DNA from 4 places in the Lactiplantibacillus sp. 3062 genome. Region 2 is predicted to be linked to each of the others. Evidence: predicted binding sites of a transcription regulator. Region 2 holds the regulator's gene; each other region holds the start of a gene.
What was found. The regulator Rex, encoded in region 2, represses fermentation and respiration genes when NADH is low (regulators of the CRP and FNR family bind a similar motif). The targets are predictions, from matches to a motif close to TTGTGAANTANTTCACAA.
Positions count from the first base shown of each region.

Region 1 (7,439 bases), 220 kb from region 2:
CAACATACGTGATACGAACCACAACTTGCCCACCAATGCCATCATCTGAGCGCCCTAAGTATTGGTGTTCACCAACTGTGATGTCCGGTGATGCTTCAGCTAGCAAATCATTGGCACCAGTCTGATGCACCGAAGCACTAGTATTCGCATCCGGCTTAGCCACTGCTTTTTCATCGACTAATTGTGTCGTTTCTTCCTTAGGTTTAGCTGCATTTTCACCAGCGATTTTTCCAAAAATCAGGCATTCAGCTAAATTACCGCCACCTTGATACTGATTTGCACAAATACCGCCCAATTCACCTGCACCATACAAGTGCGGAATAGGTTGCTGATTTGCATCTAAAATCTCTGCCCGGTCATTACGACGTGGTCCCCCTTGGGTATTAAGTACGTTGTTTGTTAACTTAAGCGCATAATATGGCCCACCATCAAATGCCCGCATCGTATCAACCTGCCGATTAAACGCGTAGTCAGTACCAGACTCGACAAAATAATTGAAATCATGAACGGTCTTGGTAAGTACCGTACCATCAACTTCCATAACTCGTGCTAAGTCGTTTAGAGTAGTGGCCTTCACAACTAAATCGGTGAGATTATTAATCGGCGTATATTGACTTGCTAACATCTGTTGATACTGAGTCTCATCAAAAACCAGGTATGGATGGACATTTGTCCGCGGTACTCGCCACATTCCATGATCATAAATGTGACCGTGCCGGTTGGCTTCACTCTCATCAAAATACCGACTACCGTCATCAGCCACCGTAATAACGCTACCATGGTTAACTTCCGGCCAGCCTAAAATCAAGCGACCACGTTCACCTTGTGGTACGGCAATCGAAAGACCATGTAAAAATCCGAGTGATTCATAATTTTGCATGTGCCAAAAGTCCGCGCCAACTTCTTGGGCCATCTTAATACCAGCACCCTTATTAAACAGCGTGCCTAATGGTGCCAAGTGCTCAGCACCAAGGTAGTCCTGGATGGCTTGTTGATTATTTTCAAAACCACCACAAGCTAGGACTACGCCATTGGTAGCTCGAACATTAACTAAACGATGCTGACGTTCGATTTGGACACCGATAATTGTATTCGTAGTGGGATCTTGAATCAGATGTTGTGCCGGAGCACTAAGCCAGACATCAATCTGTTGGTGCCGATCTAACACTTTTTGTCGAAGAATTTTCCACAAAGCTGCATCAAAAATGCCATGATGGACAGTTGTAAAGTCATAGGATTGGACTCCATCAAATTCAGGAAACTCATGAACTGCACTGTCTAATGAAATTGGAGAATCAGCAGCTGTAAAATCATTTTTGACACTCACCGGTTCAACATTGAGATACTTTTGAACATAGTCGCGCATATTCGCCATGCCCGCTACGAAAGTATCAACCATACTATCGTCTAATTGCATGGGTGCCGTTAAGTTTTGATAATATTTTTTACCCTCATCGAAACTATCTACCGTTCCTAAGAGTTGGGCAGAATAACGGGTATTGCCTCCTTCATGACCATTCGGCGCTGCATCCGTGAGCAATACCTTCGCATGTGCATCCGCCGCAAACCGCGCTGCTGTCGCCCCGGCACCACCAAAGCCAATAACTACCGTATCATATTGATAATCCCATTTAACCTGATTCATTTTTTGGAGCATGCTGACCACCCTTTCAAAATCCATTTAACGTATTCTAAAGCACAATTGAAATTGATATTTAAATCACAAACAGAATCATTTTTTAACTACATCTGTATTATATAACCGCTTTCATTTTTATAGAAATAACAATCTGATTATCTGTTATTACAAATGAGTAATGGGTTATACTTGATTTTAATAAGATTAAGCATTAAAGGTGGCGATTTCATGGAAAATAAATTGTTAGTATTTTTAGAAGCTATTCAACAGCACAATAGTATGACGAAAGCTGCACAAAGTTTATTCATCAGTCAGCCGTACATTAGCCGCACAATTAAAAGTGCGGAAACTCATTTTGGGACCCCCTTAATCGACCGCGGCCATCATCCACTTGAATTAACTTATGCTGGAGAAAGATTACTGACCTATTTGCAAAGTGACGCCCGTCTCCATCAGCGAATGAACACTGAACTTAAAGAAATCAGTCAAAATAAGTATCAAAGTATGACGATTGGGATTACACCACCAATGGCTAATGCTTGGTTTAGTCAAACACTACCTGCTTTTTATCAACGTTTTCCGAACATTCGCACTAAAATACTAGAAATCACAACATCAAAAGCAGAAACGTTGCTAGCTAGTCATCAGCTAGACTTTTTTATTGGCAAAACAATTCATCAAACTAACGTCAAAACCATCCCTTTGCAGACAATTTCTTTGTCTTTAGTCATTCCAAAAACAGCCGGAATATATCAGTCCAATCAATTTTGGCGACCGTTCACCCCCACCATTCTTACAGGAATGACTGGTGAGCCTGTCATCCGTGCAGTCGGTGAAGCTCGCTTTCAAGAACTGGTTGACCATTACTTTGCCGATAAAGGCATTCAAACGATTCCACTCATTGAAGTCGATAACTCTCGCTTTGCACTAAGCTTGACACTTCAAGGACTTGGTAGCATTGTTCTAGCCACTGCAATGTTGGCAAAACTAGCCACTCAACCAGCCAAGTACCCTATCAATGCGTTCAAATTACCAACAAGCGAGCTCAGCCTTGATTTTAGTATTGCCTACTTACCAAGTCACGTGCTAGCTAAACCGATTGCTTATCTAGTCGAACAAGCTTGTCAAACCTTTAATCCTGCGATTGATTTTTAACATAAAACGCAAACTGTCAGCATCTATTAAGCTAGATGATTGACAGTTTGCGTTTTACTTTCAAAATAAATCACCGGTAGTAAATCATGTTCAACCCCACCAGCTGTTGCATTAGTTGCTCATTTTCTGGTGATAGTTTGATTTGTTGCTGCCGCAGACATTTGGAGATGTCTAAGTTCATTCTGTCGAATACTCCCAGTACTGAACCAGTTCGTTGTTCCAATAGTTCCTGATAATAAGTTGCCAGCAGCTGTCGTAACGGTTGCTCATTCGTGGTATTTAGATTAGCAACTAAATCACTAATTATGCCCACAGCAACACGTGCCCGATCCTGCCCCCCGCTGTACCATTTCACCGTCATATCTGTTCGACTCCTTTTACGCAATAACAACTGCCACCATGGTCGCTGAACAGGTCTTCTGCTCAAACCTAATAACTCATCCGTTGAGACAGCAAATAGTTTGCTCAGTGCTACCAATAACTCTAAATCTGGATAACTTTTTCCTAATTCCCACTTGGAAATAGTTTGCCGTGAGACGTGTAACCGCTCCGCCACCGTCTGCTGGGACCATTCATGCTGTTGTCGTTGCTCTTTTATTTTACTGCCAATCACAATTTTCATCCTACCCGCTCCTCTATTACAATACTAGACTATTGAGTGCACCAATTCATTGCAACACACTTAAGCGCTACCGCAACGGTTGGTTGCAACCGCTCAAGATCAAGTCTCGGTATGAAAATGCTGATACAACGACTTTCCTGAAACTAACAATTCCACAACTTGTTGAGGATCATCAACCGTCACACCTTGTCGTTGCAAATAACTGACAAATTGCGGTAAATAGTCGCTGGCCTTCAACGCACATTCCAGCTGATAAGTTTGGGCATTAGTCTTTAAAATCAATTGAAAATAATCCGGATTGAAATCAAATGGTGAAAGTCGTTTGCGACACCGATAACTGATGGTAACTCGCTGCAGATCTGTATAGTGGATTAGTTGGCACCGTGGACAATTGAACACAATTTGGCGAAACTTCGTCAATGTCGATGCAGCATACGTATGCAATTCAATGGTAGCAGGCTGAATCACCCAGTAACTATTGATTCCCACTGGAACGACCACAATCAATCCAACAATATAAAGTGATAAAAAGAGCCACCACGGCTGATAACCAAAACCAGTAAATAATAGACAAACAAATAGCCAAAATAATCCGAGACCCAGAAGTCGCCCAAAGCTTAGTCGCCGACCAACAATATATGGCTTTGGAAAGAAAGCACTACCACGCACTAATTCATCCAAGGATAGATTATACAGATCCGACAGTGCCAGTAAATTATCGATTGACGGAATCGCCTTTCCGCGTTCCCACTTAGACACCGCCTGAGTCGTAACAAATAACTTGGACGCTAATTGTGCCTGTGTCAATCCATACTGACAGCGACGCGTTTTCAATAATGCTGCGAGTAACATTGGCTCGCCCCCCTTTATGATTTCAGCTTAATCCTCAACCACGATCAAACCAATCAACTCATGGTTGTTTAGTCACAATCATGTATGGTAGTCATAATTTGTTGAACTTCCGTGGTTAAATCTTGTTGCTCGCCAATTAAGACTTCGTTAGCAACGCCCAACGTATCATGTGGAAGCCACCACCGACGCATGTCTTCCACACCAAAATCACGATGACGCTTTTGATGACGCGCCAAGGTCGTGGCAAAGCTCACTTCAAAATAATAAGTAAGGACGCGTGGAAACGATTGACTAAGCCGCGCCAACATTTTTCCATACCGATCACGTGCTAAGATGCCTTCCACAATGACTACAGGCACACGTCCCAGCCCATAACACGCAATTTGTTCAATCAGACCAATTGAAATATTTCCCGGGTAATCATGACTCATCAGCATGTCGCGACGAACGACATCTTGGGACACTAGCAACGTATGATGGCCCACGCGTCGTTGCAACGCCTGCGCTAGCGTCGTCTTGCCACTCCCAGAATTTCCCCGAATAATCACCAAAGTTGTTTCCATCCACATGTCCTCCACTCATTCCTGTATCTTAATCATACCGCACAGCTAACAAAAAACGTTAGCCAAATTGGCTAACGTTCGCTGATACTATTTGGCTTTACTGGCGTTACGTCGGGCATCATGTAAAATCTTCAATGCGCGTTTCCGCGATTTTAAGTTGGTCCCCCGTAGACGCCTGCGCGCACTTGCTAAATCTTGTTTTTCCATCATGGGTGCCTCCTGATAAATAGTAATTATTACCATTTAAATTATAATCAATCTTATGCTTACGTCAACTATTATGCAGCCAGCTGACATTGACAGATACAATTAGCTCCCAATAATTAAATTATCATTTATTAGACTAACGGCAATGACAATGTTACCCTTAAATTGTCAACGACATTATATAAGTATTTTGAAGGAGTGGGGATCTTTGAAACCAAACAATGTTAATAATCAGAATAAACGTCACCAATCGCGATGGGTAATCACGAGCGCAACCGCCATGATACTGACAACGTTAACGATTGCCAGTCAGGCGGCGGCTGCCGACGATACAGTCACGACCACAACCAACGAACCGACCAACAGTCAGTTGAATACGAATACTCAAGTTAACGCTACTCAGGTCAATTTGAAAGCGGATACTTCTACATCAGTATCCACGATAAAATCCGACCAGTCAGCAGTCGCAGCCACGTCACCCACCACATCAACCGGAAGTCCCTCTGAGCACTCGTCGTCAGTGAACACCAACCCACAACAACAATCAGCAAATCCAGCATCACAATCTCAAGCAACTACCACGTCAGAATCAACACCGACCACAGATATTAAGCACCCAACTCAAACCGCACCAGCTCAAACAACCTCCGCATCAACTACTGAACCAACTACCGAATCAAACACTGAATCAGCGACTGATAGTCAAGCTAAAGCAACGACAACCGATAATCAAGCTTCCAAGCAACCAAGCCAGCAAGCCGCAACCGCGCCGTCCAACTCAACTACCACCGGGGTGAATACTCAGTCCACGACTAGCTCAGCGTCAACCAATGATAAAATTATTACCAGTGCAAACCAGGAAAAACTGGTTTTGAAAACTAACCAACCAGCCGTCCGTGCCACTAGCCGCACCGCGTCAGAAAATATTAACGATTGGATGCCGAACACGTTATTGCAACAAGAGGTACTCAGTCAACTGCGCAAACAGAACCCAGATCGTACCTGGAACTCAGCTGCAGACATCACTAAGGCAGATATGCTACTACTGACCACCTACTATGGCAAGGACACTTATATCGACGGCAAGACTTCCTACTCATTAGAAGGACTGCAATATGCCACTAACCTTACGACAGTCTGGCTCAACAACAACTTGAACGCACCGTCTGGCAGTTACTATAGTGATGTCACTGATATTTCACCATTAGCCAACTTACAAAAACTCCAAGTGGTCAATATTCAGCAAAACCGGATCACGGACATTTCACCGCTCGCAAACTTAAAGAATTTAACGGAGGTCGATGCCGCCTATAACCACATTTCAGATTTTTCGCCACTTAAAGGATTTAAAAATCTGAAAGGCACATTCAGTAACCAATTTATCACCTTACCACCCGCCTATATTAGTGCAGATAATAATATTGCGACGCTGGCGATTGATTGCTATTTGCCAGATGGCTCTAAAGTTCAACTGAAGCCCAATAATGGCGTCGGTGAAACTGTTTTCTACAAAAACGGTCAGCTTTACGTTCGCTGGTACTTTAACGGTGCGGGCGGTGGTAATTACGACAGCAACGGTCATATCTACTACACGAATATGAAGCCCCAGCAACCCGGACTAACAGGTCCGACCTTTAACGGTACCACGGTTATTCCCATGGACGATTATTATTTCATGACCGCCGCTTCTGACGGTAACAACTTTGTCGTCGTCCGCCCGTATGTCTTAGCTGCCACTGCTACGCCCATCACGGTCAAATACGTCGACGCGCTTACTGGTGAATCCTTAGTCACCACTGACCTCACCTTAAACGGAATCGTCGGTCAGCCTTACACGACTCAGCGCATTGATGACGAGCTACCAAATTATGACTTTACGAACATTGTCGGCAATGCCAGTGGTGTCTTCACGGCGGATGCCCAGACCGTCACTTATTACTATACTCGTAAGGACGCCGGCGACATTACGATTCACATGGTCGATACTAACGGGAACTTAATCCACGATTCTGCGACTCTAACTGGAAAAAACAATCTTGGCAACAATTACGATTTAGCTGCGCCAACATTTAATCATTTTAAGTTGCAAGACACTGTCGGCAATGTAGCAGGCGTTTTTACGACTGACCCGCAAAGTGTCACGTTCATCTATGTTCGCTTGGACGCCGGTAATATCACAGTCAAGTATCAAGATAAGAATGGTCAGCAATTAAAGCCCGCTAAGACAATTGCCGGCTCCCAATCACTCGGCCAAACTTATCAGACTGAACCATTGGACATTGAAAATTACACGCTTACGACCACGCCAGCAAACGCCACGGGCACCTTCACAGACCAGGAACAGACGGTTATTTACGTCTATGTACGCCGTGATGCTGGCCAGATCGTTGTTAAGTATCAA
Region 1 covers NZ_JBVAYE010000003.1:48,811-56,249, forward strand. The annotation lists gene ACWQAU_RS06270 (FAD-binding protein) at 1-1,681, opposite strand, end outside; gene ACWQAU_RS06275 (LysR family transcriptional regulator) at 1,868-2,794, shown strand; gene ACWQAU_RS06280 (helix-turn-helix domain-containing protein) at 2,865-3,416, opposite strand; gene ACWQAU_RS06285 (helix-turn-helix domain-containing protein) at 3,516-4,268, opposite strand; gene ACWQAU_RS06290 (kinase) at 4,337-4,831, opposite strand; gene ACWQAU_RS06295 (putative metal homeostasis protein) at 4,919-5,038, opposite strand; gene ACWQAU_RS06300 (MucBP domain-containing protein) at 5,247-7,439, shown strand, end outside.
Region 1: the regulator Rex is predicted to act here: its motif matches at 1,709-1,726, upstream of ACWQAU_RS06270 (FAD-binding protein).

Region 2 (7,439 bases):
CATCTTTGCTAACTGCTTACGCCGAGCCTGGGCCCGTTTTGTCGTAGAAGCACGCACGATGTTACGATTAACAAAGTCTTCAAGCTTGCTGATCTCCGCTTGTTGCTTTTCATAATGTTTCCATTGTGCTTGGATTCGAGCCGCTTTTTCTTGCACAAACTGGTCGTAGTTACCAGTGTAGTGCACCATTTCATGGTGTGATAAGTCATAGACTTCGTTAACGACCCGGTCTAAGAAATAACGGTCATGGCTAACGATTAGCAGCGCACCAGAGTAAGACTGGAGATAGCTTTCCAACCAAGTAAGAGTTTCGACGTCCAAGTGGTTCGTCGGTTCGTCAAGGATAAGCAAGTCCCGTTTTTCAAGTAACAACTTGGCCAAGGCCAACTGGGTCTTTTGTCCACCGGATAGTGCCGTCACCGACTTATCGTACACATCGGCGTCGAATTGGAAGCCGTGCAACACGCCCCGAATCTCAGCTTGGTAGCCGTACCCGTTTTTTTGTTGAAATCCAGTTTGAATCTGATCATAGGTTTTCAGGGTCTGTTGATAAGCCTGCTCATCATTCATGATTGCGGGGTCGCTCAATTGATTTTCGAGCTGGTGCATCCGTTTTTCGATGGCATGTAACTCAGCAAAGACACTACTCATTTCTTCCCAAATCGTATTGTTACTATCCAGTCCTTGGTCTTGCGCCAAGTAACCGATTGTTAAGCCCTTGCGCATTGAAATCTGGCCTTCGTCCGGTACCGTTTCGCCGGCAATCATTTTAAGTAAGGTTGATTTTCCGGCCCCGTTTCGACCGACGAGGGCCACCCGAGCGTGTTCTTGAATATCCATTTGTACGTTATCGAACAAGACATCGGCGCCAAAACGCCGCATAACTTGCTGTACTTGTAGTAAAATCACGCTTTATTAAGCTCCTTTCACATTTAATTCGTGACATAATTGTAGCATATTGTAACGGCCTGACCCAATTATTCGGAATAATAAGTAATTATTATTTCACAAAGTCACGCGTTATGCTAGAATAGTGTCAGCAAATTCACAAACTTTTAATTAGGAGGACACGTCCGAATGGCAGAAACAAAAATTCCACGGGCAACGGCAAAACGGTTACCGATTTATTACCGCTATTTAAATATCTTGCTAGATGCAGATAAGAAGCGGGTCTCATCGACCGAGTTGTCCGAGGCGGTTAAAGTAGATTCAGCAACGATTCGGCGAGATTTCTCGTATTTTGGGGCGCTCGGCAAACGAGGGTATGGATACGATGTTGAAACGTTACTTGCATTTTTCAAAAAGATTTTAAATCAAGACACCTTAACGAATGTTGCTTTAATTGGGGTCGGTAATTTGGGCCACGCCCTACTGAACTTTAATTTTCACAAAAACAGTAATGTCCGCATTTCAGCAGCATTTGATGTCAACGAGGCGATTGCCAATACAGTCCAAAGTGGGGTTCCAGTGTACCCAATGACGGAGCTCAAAAAGCAATTGATCGAACAACAGATTGAGATTGCTATCTTAACGGTGCCAACCACGGTTGTTCAGAAAATTACCGATGACTTGGTTGATGCAAACGTCAAAGGAATCATGAACTTTACGCCGTTACGAATCTCCGTTCCTGAGACAGTACGGGTTCAGAACGTTGATTTGACCAACGAATTACAAACATTGATCTACTTCATTGAACATTACGGTCAGCAATTAGGTGACAATGGTAATGACGATGAAAATGAGACTGAAGATTAATAACTCGCTTTATCTTTGAAATTAAATGGCTATAAAAAGGCTTCTCTGAATTATTCAGGGAAGCTTTTTTAACATACTTAGATCACGAATCATTGATTGTAACGTATAAATATTCGGTGAAAATTAACGTTGAAACGCTAGGTTAGCGCTACCTAGTAATGATACTAGTGCAATAAGCCTAATAACGTGGGTAACACGACCGATGCGTTCATCAGGATGTGAGCCGTCATCGATGTTTGAATCCGACCGGTGTGCTGGTATAACCAGCAGAATAATAACCCGATAAAGGCATAGAGGATAAAGTGACCATCCGCATGTGCAAAGCTAAATAACACACTAGAAATCAAGGCCGCCCCAATCTGACCAGTAACCGCACTTAGATTGCCAAAGATAACTTTGCGGAAGACGATTTCTTCCATAATCGGGGCACCGACAATGATGGCTAAGAAGAAAGCGGGATATTGTTGCCCAACAGTTAAGAGGGTGGTCGTGTTGGTTGACGCTGTTGACTGTCCCAGTAAAGCCGTCATTTTTAAAATGATGACTTGACCAATGATGACTAGGACAAGACCGATCAATCCCCAGATGAACGTCATGAACCAGTTACTTGGTTGTTTTTCAACAACGTTTTTTGTCCGCATGCGACTCGCCAACCAGATGAGTAGGATTGCACCGACTAAGTAGTCGACCGTTTGAATCACGAATACTTGGGCCCCTAGCTGATGGAAAGCAGTCACAAGGACGCTCGGTAGTGCGTAAATAATAAAGTAGATGATAAGAATAAAGATTGATTGGCGGCGATTAACCATCAAGTCACGTCCTTTTAAAAGTTTGATTTAAGATTTATTGATACTTCAATAGTATTCATTATAGTCGATTTGACATTCTTTGACTAATAATTGACAAATCACTTGCAATCTTGAATTAAAATGATATAGTTGACAATGTAATTAGCACTTGAGGTTGAGGAGTGCTAAAAAAGAATAAATGGAGGGATTCACGTGTTAAAACCATTAGGAGATCGCGTTATCTTGCAACAACAAGAAGAAGAAGAACAAACAATTGGCGGTATTGTCATTGCCAATAACGCTAAGGAAAAGCCCCAAAGCGGTAAGGTTGTTGCCGTCAATGACGGTCGTGTTTTAGATAACGGGACAAAAGTTGACCCCAGCGTGAAGGTCGGCGATCAAGTATTATTCGATAAGTATGCCGGTACCGAAGTCAAGTATCAAGGTGCTAAGTATTTGGTATTGCACGAAAAAGATATCGTTGCAATCGAAGACTAATCCATTTAAATTGCGCAACTTAAAATAAATTAAATTCATGAGGTGAATAGAGATAATGGCTAAAGAATTAAAGTTCTCTGAAGATGCACGTTCAGCGATGCTAAAAGGTGTCGATCAATTAGCTGACACAGTTAAGTCAACGTTAGGTCCTAAGGGTCGCAACGTTGTTTTGGAACAATCATATGGTTCACCAACAATTACTAATGATGGTGTAACGATTGCTAAGGCGATCGAATTAGACGATCATTTCGAAAACATGGGTGCTAAGTTAGTTTCTGAAGTTGCTTCAAAGACTAATGACATCGCTGGTGATGGGACGACTACTGCAACGGTCTTAACACAATCAATCGTTAATGAAGGTATGAAGAACGTTACGGCCGGTGCTAACCCTGTTGGCATTCGTCGTGGGATTGAAGAAGCTACTAAGACGGCGGTTGACTCATTACACGCTATGGCACACGAAGTTAAGACGCAAGAAGATATTGCGCAAATCGCTTCTGTATCTTCAGCAAGTGAAGAAACTGGTAAATTGATTGCCGAAGCCATGGAAAAAGTTGGTCATGACGGTGTTATCACGATTGAAGAATCACGTGGTGTTGATACTAGCTTAGACGTTGTTGAAGGGATGCAATTCGACCGCGGCTACTTATCACAATACATGGTTACTGATAATGATAAGATGGAAGCGGATCTTGACAATCCATATATCTTAATTACTGATAAGAAGATTTCAAACATTCAAGATATCTTACCACTATTACAATCCATCGTTGAACAAGGCAAGCCATTGTTGATCATTGCTGATGACATTTCTGGTGAAGCTTTACCAACCTTAGTCTTGAACAAGATGCGTGGGACGTTTAACGTTGTCGCCGTTAAGGCACCCGGTTTTGGTGATCGGCGTAAGGAACAATTACAAGATATCGCTATCTTAACTGGCGGGACGGTTATCACTGACGACCTTGGCCTTGAATTGAAGGACACGACCATCGATCAATTAGGTCAAGCCAACAAAGTTACGGTTACTAAGGATAACACCACCATTGTTGAAGGCGCTGGTTCCAAGGATGCTATCTCAGAACGGGTTGAATTTATCCGTAACCAAATCGGTGAAACAACTTCTGACTTTGACAAAGAAAAGTTACAAGAACGTTTAGCTAAATTAGCTGGTGGGGTTGCCGTTGTTCGTGTCGGTGCCGCTACTGAAACTGAATTGAAGGAACGTAAATACCGGATTGAAGATGCTTTGAACGCAACTCGGGCCGCCGTTGAAGAAGGCTTTGTTGCTGGTGGTGGTACTGCTTTGATTAACGTTATCAAAGATGTTGCTGCATTGAAGGAAACTGGTGACGTTCAAACTGGGATCAACATTGTTAAACGTGCTTTGGAAGAACCAGTTCGCCAAATCGCTGAAAATGCTGGTTTGGAAGGCTCTGTTATCGTTGAAAAAATGAAGGAACAAAAGCCAGGTGTTGGTTTCAACGCCGCAACTGATGAATGGGTTGACATGATCAAAGCTGGTATCGTGGACCCAACTAAGGTAACGCGTTCTGCTTTACAAAATGCCGCTTCTGTTTCAGCCCTTCTCTTAACGACTGAAGCCGTTGTCGCTGAAAAACCTGAAGAAAATGCACCAGCTGCACCAGCCGCACCAAACCCAGGTATGGGCGGTATGATGTAAACAAATCGTAACATTAAGCACTTACTCGGCTGAGTAAGTGCTTTTTTAGTGCTGTTAGGGTGTGAATCGACTAGAATAAAGGTATTGATTTATCCATATTAGAGCGGTAGGATTAGTCGTTAACGCAAAATGTGGGTGCGGTGAAGCACCCACATTTAACTGGTAGTATTTGGCAGGGTAAAGTAGTAGAATCTACTTTGACTCAGTTTACTTTGGGATAATTATTTTGGAATAAAGGAGTTATTATCATGTGGCGTTATTTAAAGCGGTTAGTTATTGGGAAACCGTTAAAAACCATGGACGAGGGTGGGCAAGCACTCACCAAGTTCAAGGCACTGGCGCTGCTATCGTCAGATGCGCTATCATCGGTGGCTTACGGTACTGAACAGATTACGACCGTTTTGATTACACTTTCAGCGGCCGCGTTGATGTATCAATTGTACGTGGCGGCGCTTGTGTTAGTGCTGTTGTTTGCTATTACGATGTCGTACCGACAAATTATTCGGGCTTATCCATCTGGCGGTGGCGCCTACGTGGTGGCAAGTACGAACTGGGGGCGGCCAGCCGGATTAGTTGCCGGGGGATCACTGCTGGTTGATTATATGCTGACCGTAGCGGTTTCCGTCACTTCTGGTACTGAAGCAATCACGTCGGCGATTCCGGCGCTAGCTAATTATCAAGTATTGATTGCCGTACTGATTGTCATCGCCATCATGGCGTTAAATTTGCGTGGAATGCGCGAATCCGCATCATTCTTAACGTTCCCCGTTTATTTTTTCATTATTATGATTATCGGCATGATTCTATGGGGCGTTATGAATATTGCGAGTGGTAACTTAACTTATCACGCCTCCGCAGCAGTTGGAGCACCGGTTCAAGGGATGACCCTGGTGCTGTTCTTACGGGCCTTTTCTTCCGGCTCGTCCTCGCTGACTGGGGTGGAAGCAATCAGTAATGCGGTGCCAAACTTCAAACGACCGAAACGCAAGAATGCGGCGAACACGCTAGCAATCATGTCATTAGTCTTGGCCGTCTTCTTTGGTGGTATTACTTATTTAAGTTATTACTTAGGCGTTAAGCCACAAGTAGACAATACCGTCTTGTCACAAATTGCTACGGCGGTCTTTGGTCACGGCTTATTCTACTACTTGTTACAATTATCGACGGCGTTAATTCTGGCCGTTGCGGCAAATACTGGTTTTTCAGCCTTTCCAATTTTAGCTTATAACTTGGCTAAAGATAAATTTCTACCACATGCTTACATGGATCGTGGGGATCGCTTGGGCTACTCCAATGGGATTATCTCATTGGCGGTCGGGGCAATTGCGTTGATCTTTATCTTTCATGGGAAGACGACGCTTTTGATTCCACTTTATGCGGTGGGGGTCTTTGTCCCATTTACTTTGTCGCAATCTGGTATGATTATTCATTGGTTCCGCGAACGGGGGCAATGGTGGTGGATGAAGGCGGCGGTAAACTTACTTGGGGCGTTGATTTCAATTCTCCTAGTGATTTTCCTATTCTTGCTACATTTCGGCAATGTTTGGCCATACTTAATCGTTATGCCACTCTTACTGTACATGTTCTACCGAATCCACGTGCACTATAACCGGGTTGCGGCCCAGTTACGCGTGGTTGCCAAGGAAAAAGCGGCGATTCATGATTATGACGGTGCAACGGTGATCGTCCTCGTCTCGAATGTGACGCGGGTAACTGCTCAAGCAGTCAACTACGCGCGATCCATCGGAGATTACGTCATTGCGATGCACGTGTCCTTTGATGAGAACCCCGAAAAGGAACACAAGACGGCGGCAGAGTTCAAAGAGACCTTCCCAGACGTCCGTTTCGTGGACATCCATTCGTCGTATCGGTCGATTGCAACACCGACGTTACGATTCTGCGATGTGATTGCTAAACGAGCAGCGGAACGCAACTTCTCGACAACGGTTCTTGTCCCACAATTCGTGCCGAAGAAACCATGGCAGAATATTTTGCATAATCAAACGAGTCTCCGATTACGAGCGGTATTAAATTCTCGTGAAAATATTATTGTTTCAACTTATAATTACCATTTAAAAGAATAGTGACTTAGTATTGAAACCCGGTATAGCTACCGGGTTTTTATTTTTGTGTCATAATATGAGTAACTAAGGTTATAATTTAGATACTTAATCAGCCCAGTGACCGGCAAATGTGAACGAATTGTGTTGCCTTTACTAAGTTTTAGTGAAGCGAGTTGTCAAGCGTCACTGGGATTTGTATAATTATCGTAATAGAGTGAGAAGGGAGTTACGCACAAATGATCAGATTTGAAATCCTAGTAAGCCTAGTGGCGACCATGATACTTTCTGCGATCTTGACGCCGTTTGTGCGGAAACTTGCATTTAAAATTGGTGCTGTGGATAAACCAAATGTACGACGGGTCAATAAAATTCCAATGCCGACAATGGGAGGCTTGGCTATTTTTATCTCTTACACCGTTGGGACGACTGTGTTGTATCTCATGCACCAGTTTCCCAGTCGCATTTTTTTCGCACTACTCGGTGGTGAGCTGATCATTATTGCGACTGGTGTTATCGATGATATTTATGAGCTAAAACCACGGCAAAAAATGTTAGGGATTACGTTAGCCGCTTTGGAGGTCTACTTTATTGGTGGTATCCGAATGACGACTTTCACGTTCCCGTTGCTGGGGCTGATTCACTTTCAGTGGCTGA
Region 2 covers NZ_JBVAYE010000003.1:266,953-274,391, reverse strand. The annotation lists gene ACWQAU_RS07265 (ABC-F family ATP-binding cassette domain-containing protein) at 1-909, opposite strand, end outside; gene ACWQAU_RS07260 (redox-sensing transcriptional repressor Rex) at 1,078-1,755, shown strand; gene ACWQAU_RS07255 (CPBP family intramembrane glutamic endopeptidase) at 1,920-2,564, opposite strand; gene groES (co-chaperone GroES) at 2,757-3,041, shown strand; gene groL (chaperonin GroEL) at 3,097-4,722, shown strand; gene ACWQAU_RS07240 (APC family permease) at 4,971-6,806, shown strand; gene ACWQAU_RS07235 (glycosyltransferase family 4 protein) at 7,022-7,439, shown strand, end outside.

Region 3 (7,439 bases), on a different contig from region 2:
CCAAGTCCTTCTTCATTTCTTCATGTGGAATGAAGGTAATTGGGGTGTCTGGTAAGCGCTTCTTGATGGCCGTCAACATCTTAGGATTTTGAACTTTAATTTCTTCTGCCAAATAGATTCGTTGTACTTCAAGCTCTTCCAAGACGTTATTCAAGACTTGCATAAAACTAGGAATACCATTATCAACGGCTAAATCGATTTTTTCGGTTGAACTTGGTACTGGCATGCCAGCATCACCAATACTCAACTTATCGAAATGGCCCATCGTTGCAATAACTCGTGACAAATCTGAATTAATAACTTTTGTTTTTTTCATAATTATTTACCCTCCGCGGCTGTAATTTCATTTTTATAAGGAATTGATGGTTGCGCACCGAAACGTTGTACGGCAATCGATGACGCCCGGTTACCATAGCGAATCGCATCTTCAAGATTACTAAAATCTTTATTTAACACACTACTCATCGCGCCAATAAACGTATCTCCGGCTGAAGTCGTATCCACGGCTTCGACTTTAAAAGCTGGTACGATACCATGTCGCCCATCGATATCATAAAACGCACCCTTACTACCAATCGTAATGATAACAGCTGAAATACCGAGGGCGTGTAATGCAGCGGACGCCTTTAACATGCTGGCTTCATCGGTGATTGCAATCCCAGTCAAAGTTTCCGTTTCCGTCTCATTTGGTACAATCATGTCAGTAACTGCTAAAAGTTCAGCGGGGACTTTTTCCATGGCTGGAGCGGGATTCAAGATTGTTCTTACGCCAGCGGCCTGTGCAATTTTAAAGGCTTCGACCGTACTATCGACAGCGCTTTCAAATTGTGCAACCACAAAATCACTAGTTTCAATGATATCACGGTGGGCTTCAACGTCTGCTGGCGTAAAGGCCATGTTGGCACCACCATGAATCATAATTTGGTTTTCACCGGCATCATCAACCGTGACGTAAGCTTGACCTGTCGATTGATTAGTCATCTTTGTGATCCCTGCCAAGTTGATCTTTTCCTGCGTCAATAAATCAAGCATGGTTTTACCAGCAGCATCGTCACCAACCGCACCAATAAAGTGGGTATTAGCACCAGAACGTTGCGCTGCGACGGCCTGGTTCGCGCCCTTACCACCACCGGCTGAAAAGATTTCCTTAGTGTGAATCGTTTCGCCAGGCTTTGGCATGTTTTCAACCCGAATCGTCCGGTCTAAGTTGATACTCCCAATAACGGTTACCGTATTCATAATGGTCCCTCCAAATAGTTAAATTAATCTGAATTTAGTTTTTATTAAAACGTTTTATGAAAACGTTTTAATAACTCGTAAAAAATATAACACATCTGAATAATTAATTCAAATGTGCCGTCGAATTTCTTTCAATTAATTTAACTGGTAAGTGGTGTTCTTCCCATGGCTGCTGCGGATTAGCAATACGGTCGAGTAACTGGTTGGCTGTCGTTTGCCCCAACTCAAAAATCGGTTGTGCGATGGTTGTAAGCTGTGGCGCGACATATTGGCACATTTCGACATCGTCATAGCCAATGACACTGTAATCATCCGGTATCCGCTTATCATGTTCAGCCATGCCTAAGTATACACCGAATGCGATTTCGTCATTGACTGCAAAGATCCCCGTAACTCCAGTCGCCAAAATTTCCGGAACAACTTGGCGACCACCCACTTTAGAAAGCGGCGTCGCGATGACATGTACCGCTGTCCGCGGATACACACTATAAAAACCACTAAGCCGCTTTTGGACATTGGCTGACGGTTTTGCTGGAATAAGAACGGCGACTTGCCGGTGTCCCAAATCTTTTAAGTGTTGAGCAGCTTGCCGCCCCCCATCATAGTCATCAGTCAACACAGAATCGCTGAACCCTTCGGCGCGCTTTTGGTCTAAGACGATAAATGGGTGACCCTTCTGCCGTAGAATATCATTAATCGCATTATTGGAAACGGCCGAACTTGCGATAATAAAGCCATCCACACCCCGGCGGCTGAGTTCATCCAAATAGACGCGTTCTTTGTCTTCATCCAGATCAGCATTACACAACATCGTGATGAAATTTTGCTGATACAAGACGTTTTCAATGCCTCGAAGCAGCTCACCAAAAAAGGGATTCCGAATATCAGGCACAAGGACCCCAATTGTTTTGCTGGTCTTCTTAATCATCCGCTGAGCAAAGTAATCAGGCTCATAATTTAATTCATCCCGGGCCGCTTCCACCTTAGCAACCGTCGCCGCACTAAACTTATCACCATGCCCGTTTAAAATTTGTGACACGGTCGCAATTGAGCGTTCTGCAAGGCGCGCAACATCTTTGATTGTGACTGCCTTATTTTTCATGGGCTTCTCCTCCGTAAAATTAACTCTTGCATTATTGTAGCCTAGAACGCCGAATTTTCCTAACCGAATCTCAAAAATATTTAGTACACCTATAAGTATATCTATATAGTGTGCAAGCCGATAATTTATCCATATCAAGTCTTCATTTTCTCCTCCTCTGAAAACAAACAGTAAAAACTTTCCAGGTAGTTATTCTAAAACCACATGACAAAAAAGCCCGCGCTCATCATGAGCGCGGGCTCCCTTAATTCACAAAGGGCTATTTTTCAGTACCTTGGCCGTCCCATTCACGTTCAATAATCGCCTTTAATTCACTGATTAAAGGTTCGCGTGGGTTAGCGGTCGTGCATTGGTCTTCATAGGCCAGTTCGGCTAATTCGTCGACGGTGGCGTCAAAGTGCTTCTTTTCGACCCGGTTGGCTTTCAAGGATAAGGTCACATCCATTGAATGAGCCAAGTCAATGTAAGCTTTAACTAAGCTTTCTTTGAGTTCTTCGTCGGTCTTGCCTGGTAACCCTAAGGCCCGGGCAATGTTGGCATAGTCGGCTAAGGCAGTATTATGGTTGTACTTCGGCCACATTGCTAACTTCGTTGGGATTTCAGCATTGTAACGAACGACTTGCGGATAAGTGATCGCAATTGCCAATCCGTGTGGTAAGTTGAATTCCCCGCCTAATTTATGGGCGATCGAGTGGTTGATACCCAAGAAGGCATTGGCAAAGGCCATCCCAGCTAGCGTTGAGGCATTGTGCATCTTCTCACGAGCCATCTTGTCACCATCATAAGAAGCTTTCAAGTACTTGAAGGCTAATTGCAAAGCTTGAATTGACCAGCCGCGTGTGAAGTCAGAAGCCATCGTTGAAACATATGCTTCGGTTGCGTGGGTAATTACGTCGAGACCAGTCCAAGCCGTCGTCCGCTTTGGCACCGTTTCAACAAATTGTGGGTCAACGATCGCAATATCTGGTTGCATTGCGTAGTCCGTAATCGGGTATTTGACGTGCGTCTTGGAGTCCGTAATAACCGCGTATGGCGTTACTTCAGAACCAGTCCCAGAAGTCGTTGGAATCCCAATATAAGTTACTTTTTCGGATACTGGTACTTTGTACGTCCGCTTCCGGATATCCAGGAACTTCTGTTTAGCACCTAAGAAGGAAGCTTCTGGGTGTTCATAGAAGAGCCACATCCCCTTAGCGGCGTCCATTGCAGAACCACCACCGAGTGCAATGATTGTATCTGGCTTAAAGGCCTTCATCCGGGCAACCCCTTTGTAGACTGTGTCAGTCGACGGGTTCGGTTCAACTTCTGAGAAGATGTCGATATCAACCGGATCAGTCCGCTTGTTCAAGACCGCCGTTACTCGATCAGCATAGCCAAATTCAACCATCCCAGGATCACAAACTAGGAAAACCTTCTTAATCCCGGCCATGTGTTCCAAGTAGCGAACGGAATTGCGTTCGAAGTAGACTTTGGGAGGCATTTTGACCCATTGCATGTTATTACGCCGTTTTGCCACAGTTTTGATATTAATCAGATCCATATCTGTAACGTTATGAGAAATCGAGTTGCCACCATATGATCCCGTGCCCAGAGTTAATGAAGGCGCCATGTTATTGTAGATGTTACCTAACCCACCAACTGAAGATGGCGTGTTAACTAAGATCCGGCAAGCTGGCATTTGTAAGCCAAATTCTTTGACCAATGCATCATCGGTCGTATGAATCCCAGCAGTATGGCCTAAGCCACCATAGTGAAGTAATTCATTAGCCCGTTTGAACGCCGCTTCATGCGAATCCGCTTTGTAAACGGTCAGAACTGGTGATAATTTTTCGCCGGATAATGGGTACTTGATACCGACACCATTAATCTCCGCAATCAAGACCCGGCAGTCCTTAGCGACATCTTTCAAGCCAGCCATTTGTGCGATTTGATAAGCTGTTTTACCAGCAACTGGACCACGAACTGTGTGCCGGTTAGGATCAATGACAGCATCACTCAAGGCTTGCACATCTTTAGGTTTAACGTAGTAGCAACCCAAACGAATAAATTCAGCTTTAACTTCAGCATAAATTTCCTTGTCGATAATGGCACTATTTTCAGAAGCACAAATCATCCCATTATCAAACGTCTTCGATAAAACAATGTCGTTAACCGCCTGCTTAATGTCAGCTGTTTTTTCAACATAAGTTGGGCCGTTACCAGGACCAACACCCAGTGCTGGTTTACCTGATGAGTAAGCGGCTGTCACCATACTTGGACCACCGGTAGCCAAGATCGTCGCAACATCCGTATGGTACATCAAGGCGTCGGTTGCTTCAATGCTTGGGTGTTCGATGTATAAAACAGCATCAGCTGGACCACCAGCAGCTTTAATCGCTTCCCGCATCACATCAGCAGCCGCAGAACTACATTTCTGAGCTTGAGGATGGAAACCAAAGACGATCGTGTTACGCCCCTTTAATGAGATCAACGTCTTGAAAACCGTTGTTGAAGTTGGATTCGTTACGGGTGTAACCCCGGCTACGATACCAACTGGTTCAGCAATTTCCATTAGTTGCTCTTCATCGTCTTCTTTAATGACGCCGACTGTCTTATCATGGCGCATGCTGTTCCAGATATATTCGCTGGCGTAGATGTTCTTAATCGCCTTATCTTCAACAACACCCCGACCGGTTTCCTCAACCGCCAACTTGGCTAACTTCATATGATTGTCCAGTGCGGCAACCGCAACCTTTTCACATAAATCATCGATTTGTGCTTGGGTATATGACTTCAAAATAGCTAATGCTTTCTTAGAACGTTGAACTAATTGATCAACTTCATCAGTAACTTTGCTTGTTTGATTTTTTTCTGTCTTAATCATGAAGTGCTTCCTCCGTTCAATTCCTTTGTGAATTAATTTACAAACTTTATTATAGCCATCCTTGCTCATAATGCAACAAGAATTTGAAAAATTATTTAATATCATCCAAACAGTACACTTATAAACTCATGTTTAGCAGTATTTATAGCCAATAAAAAAATTAAATTGTTAAGTTCATTAATGAACAATAGCAGTCAAAAACAACCGCAAGCTCCTCATTAGCCATGATGAGCTTGCGGTTGTTAAAATTTCATCAGCTTGGATCTTAATCCCTGTCCCGAGTCTTGATTACCGAACAACGATAACTGAAATAGGTGCTTTTCGGGCTAAACGCGGACCAATTGCCCCAGCAATCTTAGAATGTGGAAATTCGGTATCGGCACCGGTCACTAATAGATCTGGTTTAAATTCTGGAATAACTTGCTCTAAAATGACGTCATCCACATCACCGCCTTCATAGACAAGCGGCTCTACTTGATTAACGCCTCGTTGTTCAGCAAGCTGAACATACTCGGCAACGACATCTTCAACGTGTTTCCGTTTAGCTTGGATTTTCGACGGTGTTAATGAATCAAAGATATTGATATCTTCGCTTTCCAGCACCGAACAAATTCCTAACGGAACATCATAGTCGTGGGCCAAAGTCGTTGCGTATCGAAACGCACGTTCTGAAGAGGTATTATCGTCCTCATCAACGGTCAGTAAAATTCGCCGATAGACAAGTGGCTCTTGCATTTTTTGATTTTCCATAGTTAATCTCCTCATTGAAGTGAATTGATATTGACCACTGCCATTATACCAGTTTCAGAATTCAAACGGCACCATTTCTCACACGCATATAATCATAAGCTGATTTCCTTCAAACGCCGCTCTAAATAATTAAGGGTAGCTTTTAACGCTATGATTCCAGCCACCAGTTAGAGCGGCAGCACTCTCCCCATTACTCCGGTAAGGCTTTCAACGTCTGCTTCAACCAATTCACATAGTAGTCTTCTCGTCCGATCGCATGTTGTAAGATCAAATAGTGACCATAATGTTGCTTAGCAGCTTTAGCTTGCGGGAAAACGGTCGCCAATCGCTGTTGTAAGTGTGCTAACTTAGCTGTGTGCAAGGTGAGCTGTTCCTGTAACATCGCTAGTAGGCGTGGATCACGATCCGTTTGAATAAAGTATAGTTTTAAAATAAATTCATCTTTCGTAGCGGTTAAGTCTGGTGTACCGACACTGATCCACTCATGTAACAGCTGCCGACCAGTTGCGGTGATGTGGTAGAGTTTCTTTTCAAGTTTTTCGCCACTGACCGTAATTTCATGCGTGACGTAACCTTGTTCTTCTAGTCGCTTCAATTGCGGATAAATTTGACTATGTTGAGCTTGCCAGAATTCACCGATCTCGTCATCAAAGGCTTTAGTTAGATCATAGCCCGTTAATGGTTGCTGGTTTAATAACCCTAGAATAATAAATTGTAACTTGTTTTTTTGCGCCATTGGAAATTCCTCCTTGACGATTCCTTGATAACAGTATACACTAACCTTGTTGTTTAAAACATGTAATAAATTACATGATTAAAATGACATATTAGACATAAGGAAGGTAATTCTAATGACAAAAACTTTTAAAACACTTGATGACTTTCTCGGCACACACTTTATCTACACTTATGATAACGGCTGGGAATACGAGTGGTACGCCAAGAACGACCACACCGTTGATTACCGAATCCACGGTGGGATGGTTGCCGGTCGTTGGGTCACTGATCAAAAAGCTGACATCGTCATGTTGACCGAAGGCATTTACAAAATTTCTTGGACTGAACCAACTGGGACTGACGTTGCACTAGACTTCATGCCCAATGAGAAGAAACTACACGGTACGATTTTCTTCCCAAAGTGGGTTGAAGAACACCCTGAAATTACGGTCACTTACCAAAACGAACACATCGATTTAATGGAACAGTCTCGTGAAAAGTATGCCACTTATCCAAAACTAGTTGTACCCGAATTTGCCAATATTACTTACATGGGCGACGCCGGCCAAAACAATGAAGATGTAATCAGTGAAGCACCTTACAAAGAAATGCCGAATGATATTCGCAACGGCAAGTACTTTGATCAAAACTACCATCGTTTAAATAAGTAATGTTTCACGTGAAACATTCTGGTCTACAAATTGGATAATTAGCAGTCTGTCCAATCTTTGAAAATTACTAATCATCTGAAAAACATTCATTTAGCAA
Region 3 covers NZ_JBVAYE010000001.1:504,572-512,010, reverse strand. The annotation lists gene rbsD (D-ribose pyranase) at 1-316, opposite strand, end outside; gene rbsK (ribokinase) at 319-1,239, opposite strand; gene rbsR (ribose utilization transcriptional repressor RbsR) at 1,343-2,341, opposite strand; gene adhE (bifunctional acetaldehyde-CoA/alcohol dehydrogenase) at 2,601-5,204, opposite strand; gene ACWQAU_RS02295 (universal stress protein) at 5,493-5,954, opposite strand; gene ACWQAU_RS02290 (PadR family transcriptional regulator) at 6,145-6,690, opposite strand; gene ACWQAU_RS02285 (phenolic acid decarboxylase) at 6,806-7,342, shown strand.
Region 3: the regulator Rex is predicted to act here: its motif matches at 5,230-5,247, upstream of adhE (bifunctional acetaldehyde-CoA/alcohol dehydrogenase).

Region 4 (7,439 bases), on a different contig from region 2:
ACAGTGTTCGAATGGCGGACATGTGCGTACCCAACTTTTGGTGAATTCGTCATTGTTTTTCATAAACCATAATTTTGTCAATCAACTGTCAGGGTGAAAATGATATTGAGATAGCTCACTAATCCTGAATTGGTGTAGTAAGATTTAAGCTCTTGACAGAGGGCTTAATACACCTAACGCTTTGTTTAAAGTTCCAGTATCAAATAGCGAACAACAAATTGTACCGAGTTCGGGGCCACTAAAGCCTGTGCTTGCTACGCCAACGGACTAATGCCAAAACCGCATTAATCCGTTGGCTAGGCAATGCTCGGCTTCAACTCGTGGCCCCTCACACTCTTGAGACCGGAGGGGCTGGGTGACAATGCTTAGTAGCCAAATTATTCTTAGTCGGAAGTGGGGTACTTCCGGCTTAGAATAAGACTCGTATTTGAGATGACGCGGGTTGGGCGTTAGCTCAAATCGACGTCGGCTACGTTCCAGCAATTGTCACCCAGCCCCGGAGGTCGGAATAGGACGCGCACCGGCTGACGAACAGGAATCTACCTAACCGGCACATTTTAATCACAAATTATGCAAGCCGTCCAAGCGGCTTGTGTTTAACGCAAAAAACAGCGATGTCAAAATCAACTTTTGACATCGCTGTTTTAGAAGTTATTCATCATAACTGATGGCACCCAGCCGGCAGCTATTTCCCCGATTGATAATCTTCATCAATGATCAAGACAGGTTTGATGGTCTTGCCGCTACCTGAATCAGCATTAGCTTGATTAATATCCTCAAACTTATAGAACTTTTCGGTCTTTTCAAATGGGAACATGCCATGTTGATAGAAATCGATTAACCGTGGAATATCAACACCAGGGATGGCATCACCCATGTTAACACCGATGACTTTCTTATCATCAACACACAAATCGTTCCATGAGCTAATGGTGATATTTTTGGCCGTAACGGCAATCAAAGCAGCCGTCCCACCTTGAGCAAGTGCGTGGATTGCAGAAACCATAACTGGTTCTACCCCAGTCGTATCAACGGCAAAGTCGACCCCGTAACCATGCGTCAACTTCTTGATTGCTTCAACTGGATCTTCCTCCTTACTGTTAATGGCGTGAGTAGCACCTAATTCTTTGGCGAGTTCTAGCCGTGAATCAACAATGTCGACCGCAATCACTTCGGTACAGCCGGAAATCTTACCAGCCATCATTGCCGCTAAACCAACCGCACCAGTCCCAAAGACTGCAATTGTTTGTCCTGGGCGCGGCTGTAAACTGTTCAAAACAGTGCCACTCCCGGTGACATAGCCGCAGCCTAAAGGTCCCAAGCGACGTAAATCTAGTTCTTTTGGTACTTTAACCGCATTACGTTGGTCAACTACCGTATGAGTCGTGAAGGAAGATTGGTCGAACATATCACTGATATGGTGCCCGTTTTCTTGGAAATGGTCGGAACCATCGGGACGAGTCCCACTCAAGTTATAGTCGGCATAATTCCGACATTTAATTGGCATGCCTTTCAGACAGTTATCACATGTTCCGTCAGCGTAAAATGATAGAATAACATGGTCGCCCACTTCAAAATTAGTTACTTCTGAACCGACCTTTTCGACGATTCCAGAACCTTCGTGTCCTAAAATTACTGGATAACCTAACGACGCATCACCCCGCCGAATTGCTTCATCAGAATGGCAAATTCCAGTCGCAACCATTTTGATTTGTAAATCAGTTGCTTTCATTTCAGCTAATTCAATATCATCTTTAATGACAAATGGATCGTTTACTTTATCAACCACTGCTGCTTTAATTTTCATGTTCAAACCCTCGTTTCAAATAGTATGTAAACCGCTTACAATTAATATTGTTACACAATACACAATTTGATTCAAGCGCTTACAAAAGCATCTAACACCACACTTATCTCCGTTAAATGGGCATTCTTCTAATTTTACACTAACGATATGATACTTAATTAGTGTAAATCTAATACTCTTTTTTACTGATTGTGAGGAATTTATAGCCAGTTTTCTTCCTTAAATTTTCGACTCAAAAAGCGGGTGTCGCCTCCAGCTCAACAACGTGAACTGGCGTTAGACACCCGCATATTTTGTACCATTAACACACATTTCTGCTTGTTTAACAAGCACGATTTCATCCGACGCTATCTGCTCATCGTCTACGCAGGTTGGGCGTTCGAACTGATCTTAGCTTTATTTAGCAATACCGAACTCGTGACTACGGACAATGAACTAAAGGCCATTGCTAATCCGGCCAATTCGGGGCTAAGCGTCAGACCAATGGCAAAGAAGAGGCCCGCCGCGACTGGAATTCCGAGCACGTTGTACACGAAAGCCCAGAACAGATTAAGTTTAATACGATTAAACGTCTTCTTACTCAATGCCAACGCCCGGTCAACGTCGCGCAGATCGTTCTTAACGAGCACTATGCCACCAGCATCGATTGCAATATCAGTTCCGGAACCCATGGCAATCCCAACATCCGCCGTCGTCAACGCGGGGGCGTCATTAATACCATCGCCGACAAAGGCCACCTTGCCAGCCTTCTGGAACGCGTGAACGTGCTCAGCCTTATCACCTGGCAGCACATCAGCAATCACTTCATCAATACCGACTTGATCCGCCACAGCTTGTGCGACCCGTTCGTTATCGCCGGTTAACATGACCGTCTTCAAGCCACGTGCTTTCAAACTCGCAATGGCTACCTCAGACGTCGATTTGGCGACGTCTTGAATGGCAATCAATCCAATGATTTCGTGATTTAAGCCCACGTACACGACCGTTTTCGCCGCGTCCTGAAGCTCAGTGGCTTGGCGTTGTAATTCAGCACTAATCGGCTCATCAGTTAATAATTTATGATTACCGACCACCGCTAATTGGCCCTCAACTTGAGCAGTCACACCTTTACCCTCGATGGCTTGGAAGTTCGTGGCGGTTGGTGCTTGAATACCACGGGCCGTGCCGCGTTTTAATATTGCCGCAGCTAAAGGATGTTCCGAAGCCGCCTCTAAGCTAGTGGCAACGCGCAGTACTTGGGCTTCGTCGCCGATAACATCGGTCACTTGTGGGTGACCAACCGTAATCGTTCCCGTCTTATCAAAGATCACCGTTTTAACGTCATTGACAGCTTCCAAGACCTCACCATTTTTAATCAGGATCCCCATCTTGGCACCACGGCCGGTACCGACCATTAGTGCGGTCGGCGTAGCTAAACCTAGCGCACACGGGCAGGCAATCACGACCACAGCGACCGCAAAAATCAAGGCATTCGCGAGACTAGCATTCAAGAAAACATACCAGGTCAAGAAGGTAACGATAGCAATAATTAGCACAATCGGCACAAAGATATCAGAAACTTTATCGGTCAGCTTTTGAATCGGTGCGTGACTGTTTTGTGCTTTTTTAACGAGCTCAACGATTTGAGCCAGCATTGTCTGGTCACCGACCTTGCTAGCTTTGAACTGAAAGGTCCCATTACTATTAATCGTTGAACCAATGACAGCGTCCGCCACCGTTTTTTGAACCGGCATACTTTCTCCCGTCACCATTGACTCATCAACCGTTGAGCGGCCAGTTGTAATTACACCATCAACGGGAATTTTTTCCCCTGGCTTGACCCGAATAATGTCGCCGACCACTACTTGATCCAACGGCACTTTTACAAATTCTTGATCGCGTAACACTTCCGCTTCCTTGGCTTGTAAGCCCACTAGCTTTGCGACCGCGCTGGACGCGTTGTGTCGCATCCGTTCTTCAAAGACTTGGCCGAGCAAAACGAAAGTGGTCACAAGTGCGGCACTTTCAAAGAAGACTGCTTGCCCCGTTACCATTGCATATAAGCTGTAAAAATAAGCCGTCGCGGTGCCAATCGCCACCAAAGTATCCATATTGGCATGGTGCTTAGTAAAGGACGCCCACGCACTTTGCAAGAACGGCCGAGCCGAAACAGCCATAATGATGGTCGTCAGAACCAACTGCGTCCAATCACCACCCGGAAGCATCCAGCCAAAGGGCATCAAAATCATATTAGCCAGTAGTGGCAGGGAAAATATTAATGAAATCCAAAACCGTTTCGTCGTGCTCATCACGCAATCACCACCTTGCCACTCACCATGTCCATCCCACAACTAAAGTGAAATTCACCGGCTCGATCAGTTGGTATCGTCACCGTTTGCGGTTGGTCAAGGGGTAACTCAGTCGCAAAGTGCAAGTCGGTTGAATGTACTTGCGCTAAGCACCCCTGCGTACTCGTGCGCGTAAATGTTAATTGGGCCGGTACACCTTGTTGTAACGCTACTTCTGCTGGATCATAATGGCCGTCTACTGTAATATTGATTTGTTGTCGTGCGCTCATTTGATTTTCCTCCCACTATTTAATGATTAATTTCCCATGAAACATGTCCATCCCACAGGCCCATTGATATTCACCAGACTTACTCGTATCAATCGTAATTGCTTCAACTTGATTTTGTGGCAATTCCTGATTGATACCAAAATCACTGAACACCACGTGGTCCAGACAACCAGAGGCATCTTTGCGCGTAAAATTAAGTACCGCCGGAACCCCTTTTTTCAACACGATTTGTTCTGGCGAATAGCCACCCTTAACCTCCACATCAACCTGCTGTAGATCATCAACTGCACTCGCGGTGACCGTTGTCGTAGCATGCTTCCCGAAGAACCACCACAGAATAAACCCAATTGCTAACCCACCAATTAATAAGACTAATACTTTAATCATCATTTTATTCGTCCCTTTCTCATTATCGTTTACACTTGTAATCTATATGTGTATATTAATCCCTTCGTTTACAATTGTCAACGATAAATGTTATTTTTAGGCATAACCCTTAATTTTTTAAACGCCCCACCCAGTTGCTACTATCATATGTCTGACATTTAGTGTCACTACGAAAAGTGCCGCGTGTGTTCCTTTGCTCAGTTATTAGTCGCCATTTTGACCGGTCAACTGACCGCATCAAAAGTACCAACGACGATACCATAAAAGGCAATCACTACCGTTTAATAAGAAACGTCAGTGATTGCCTATATTAATCATTCAAAACTAGCTGTCCCTCAAAGGAACATTAACCCCGTCAATCCCGGTTCCTAAAGATCCGCAACTCACAACGGGTATCATCTCACAACTGTTAATCGCGGGACTTAATCTTCAGCCAACCTAAAATTGAACTCAATGCTAATCCAATCATCCCCAAGAGTGATAATTGCGTATTCTGCTCGTCTGTCTGGGGAAGGGTCGTCATCCGATGGTGCTTAGTGGTACGTTTTGATACCGCCTGTGCACTAACCCAACCAATACCTGAAACGGACGCAGCTGTTTTCTGCTGATTCGTCTGCACAACGCTTTGATCTGACTCTGCTTGTGATGGCTGTGACGTCCGTGATTGTTCAGCCTGATTACGACTCAAATTGGCTTGATCACTTAATCCATCTGGTTGCTCAGAATCAGCTGGCTGACTCGGTTTTTGCAGTTCCCCTGGTTTTTCGGATTGACCCGGTTCTTCTGGTTGACTTGGTTGCTCAGGGTGCCCCGATTCTTCCGGTTGACTTGGTTGCTCAGGGTGCCCCGGTTCTTCCGGTTGACTTGGTTGCTCAGGATGCCCCGGTTCTTCCGGTTGACTTGGTTGTTCAGGATGCCCCGGTTCTTCCGGTTGACTTGGTTGTTCAGGGTGCCCCGGTTCTTCCGGTTGACTTGGTTGCTCAGGTTGACCCGGTTCTTCCGGTTTGATTGCCGATTTCTTGTAAGTAACCACTACAACCTGATCGGCAGTTGTGACACTCACCTGCTGGGCTGCCACTTCTGTTAATGTGGTCGTGGCACCCGCTACAATTGGTGAAATAACGCCCGCCATTTCCGTTACCGAGACTGGTACCCATTCTTGGTATGTCACTTCGCCCGTCACTAAATCAATCATCGCATTGCGTTGAAATTGGACGGTTTGTAGGACCGAGGCTGCGGCTGTCGTGCCATCCTCATAAACATAGTGAATGATTCTAGTAACGGTGTGCGTTAAATCGGTGTCGCCACCCTCATCTGGAAACAAGATATTCGGATTGTCAGGATCAACTGGCTGTCCTGGTCGAGCAGGATTGCCTGGTGTTACCGTAATAATACGATGGTCATAAGTCACGATTGTCGTCATCAGGTCCGGATCAGTAATCGCGACCGTTTGAGCCGCTACAGTCCTTATGTCCGGATCAGTATAGCCTTGGACGACTAGCGTTGGTGACGTTACCGCGGCAAATTGACCACTGCCAACTAAAATCCACGCATAATCAGCTTGACTCGTATCAACTAATCCATCACCGTTTAAATCATAGCCTAAACATTTGCCAGTCTTTTTTTCAATAATTGCTGTTCGTTGGTAAATAACCAATTGCTGGACGGTCGTGGCAATCGATTGATGGGTCTGTCGATCAATATAGCTGATAACGCGCCGTTTATTTTGATACACCGTAACGGCCTGAGTTGCTAGTCGGTAATAAACATTGATCGTAACATCTTTATCATCGACCCCAGCAACCATCTGCTCCGGCACTACTTTTAGGTCCGGCGCTGCGTAGCCCTCATGGCTCAGATCTGGCGACTTAACCGCGCCAAACCACGGCCCTGAACCAACAATCAACCATGCTTCATCTGCCAATTGTGTCTCAATCTGTCCGTCTCCGTTGGTATCGTAGCCAAGTATCGTTCCGTCATGAGCAACCACAGCTAATAATTGATACTTAACCGTTTGAACAACAGCATGTAGTGACGCGATGGGTTGCAGTGTTCCACCATCGATATAGTTAATCGTCCGGGTAACCGTTCGCTGCGTCGTTGCAATATGCGTTTGTTGCTGATACTTGACAATTACATTTGTATTCATCGTTCTATCACCACCATTAATGATCACTGTTTGCCCCGCAACTACCGGAATATCAGGAGCTTGATAACCCTGCGCAGATAAGTCTGGTGAGACAACCTGTACCCAATCTTGATCCGTTGGCGGTACTAACAGCCATGCAATTGTCCCATCACTAGTATCAACAATTCCGTCGCCGTTTGTATCATAGCCGAGCAATTCATGAGTTTTAGCATTAAAAATGGCAAATCGCACGACCCGTACATTTTGTATAACTGGGCCAGCAAGCACCGCCCCAGTTCGCTCATCTTGGTAATTGATCGTCCGCGTTATCGCTGAATATTCCGGTATCCGGCTGATAGGTATTATGGGCTCATGCGATGGTTGGACGTTCAACCAAGTCGTTGCAGTCTGATCGCCAAATTGGTAAGTAATTAGATAGCGATGCTGGCCCGCAATATGTGTATCAACTGCATTCAACCCTGATAAACGTGTCCCAGCCGCATCTGTAATCGTGATCTTCAGTTGCCCGGTTGCTAGTAGATGGCGAAAACCAGCTAAAG
Region 4 covers NZ_JBVAYE010000005.1:36,761-44,199, forward strand. The annotation lists gene ACWQAU_RS08785 (NAD(P)-dependent alcohol dehydrogenase) at 686-1,807, opposite strand; gene ACWQAU_RS08790 (copper-translocating P-type ATPase) at 2,170-4,095, opposite strand; gene ACWQAU_RS08795 (cupredoxin domain-containing protein) at 4,095-4,364, opposite strand; gene ACWQAU_RS08800 (cupredoxin domain-containing protein) at 4,380-4,754, opposite strand; gene ACWQAU_RS08805 (mucin-binding protein) at 5,161-7,439, opposite strand, start outside.
Region 4: the regulator Rex is predicted to act here: its motif matches at 1,855-1,872, upstream of ACWQAU_RS08785 (NAD(P)-dependent alcohol dehydrogenase).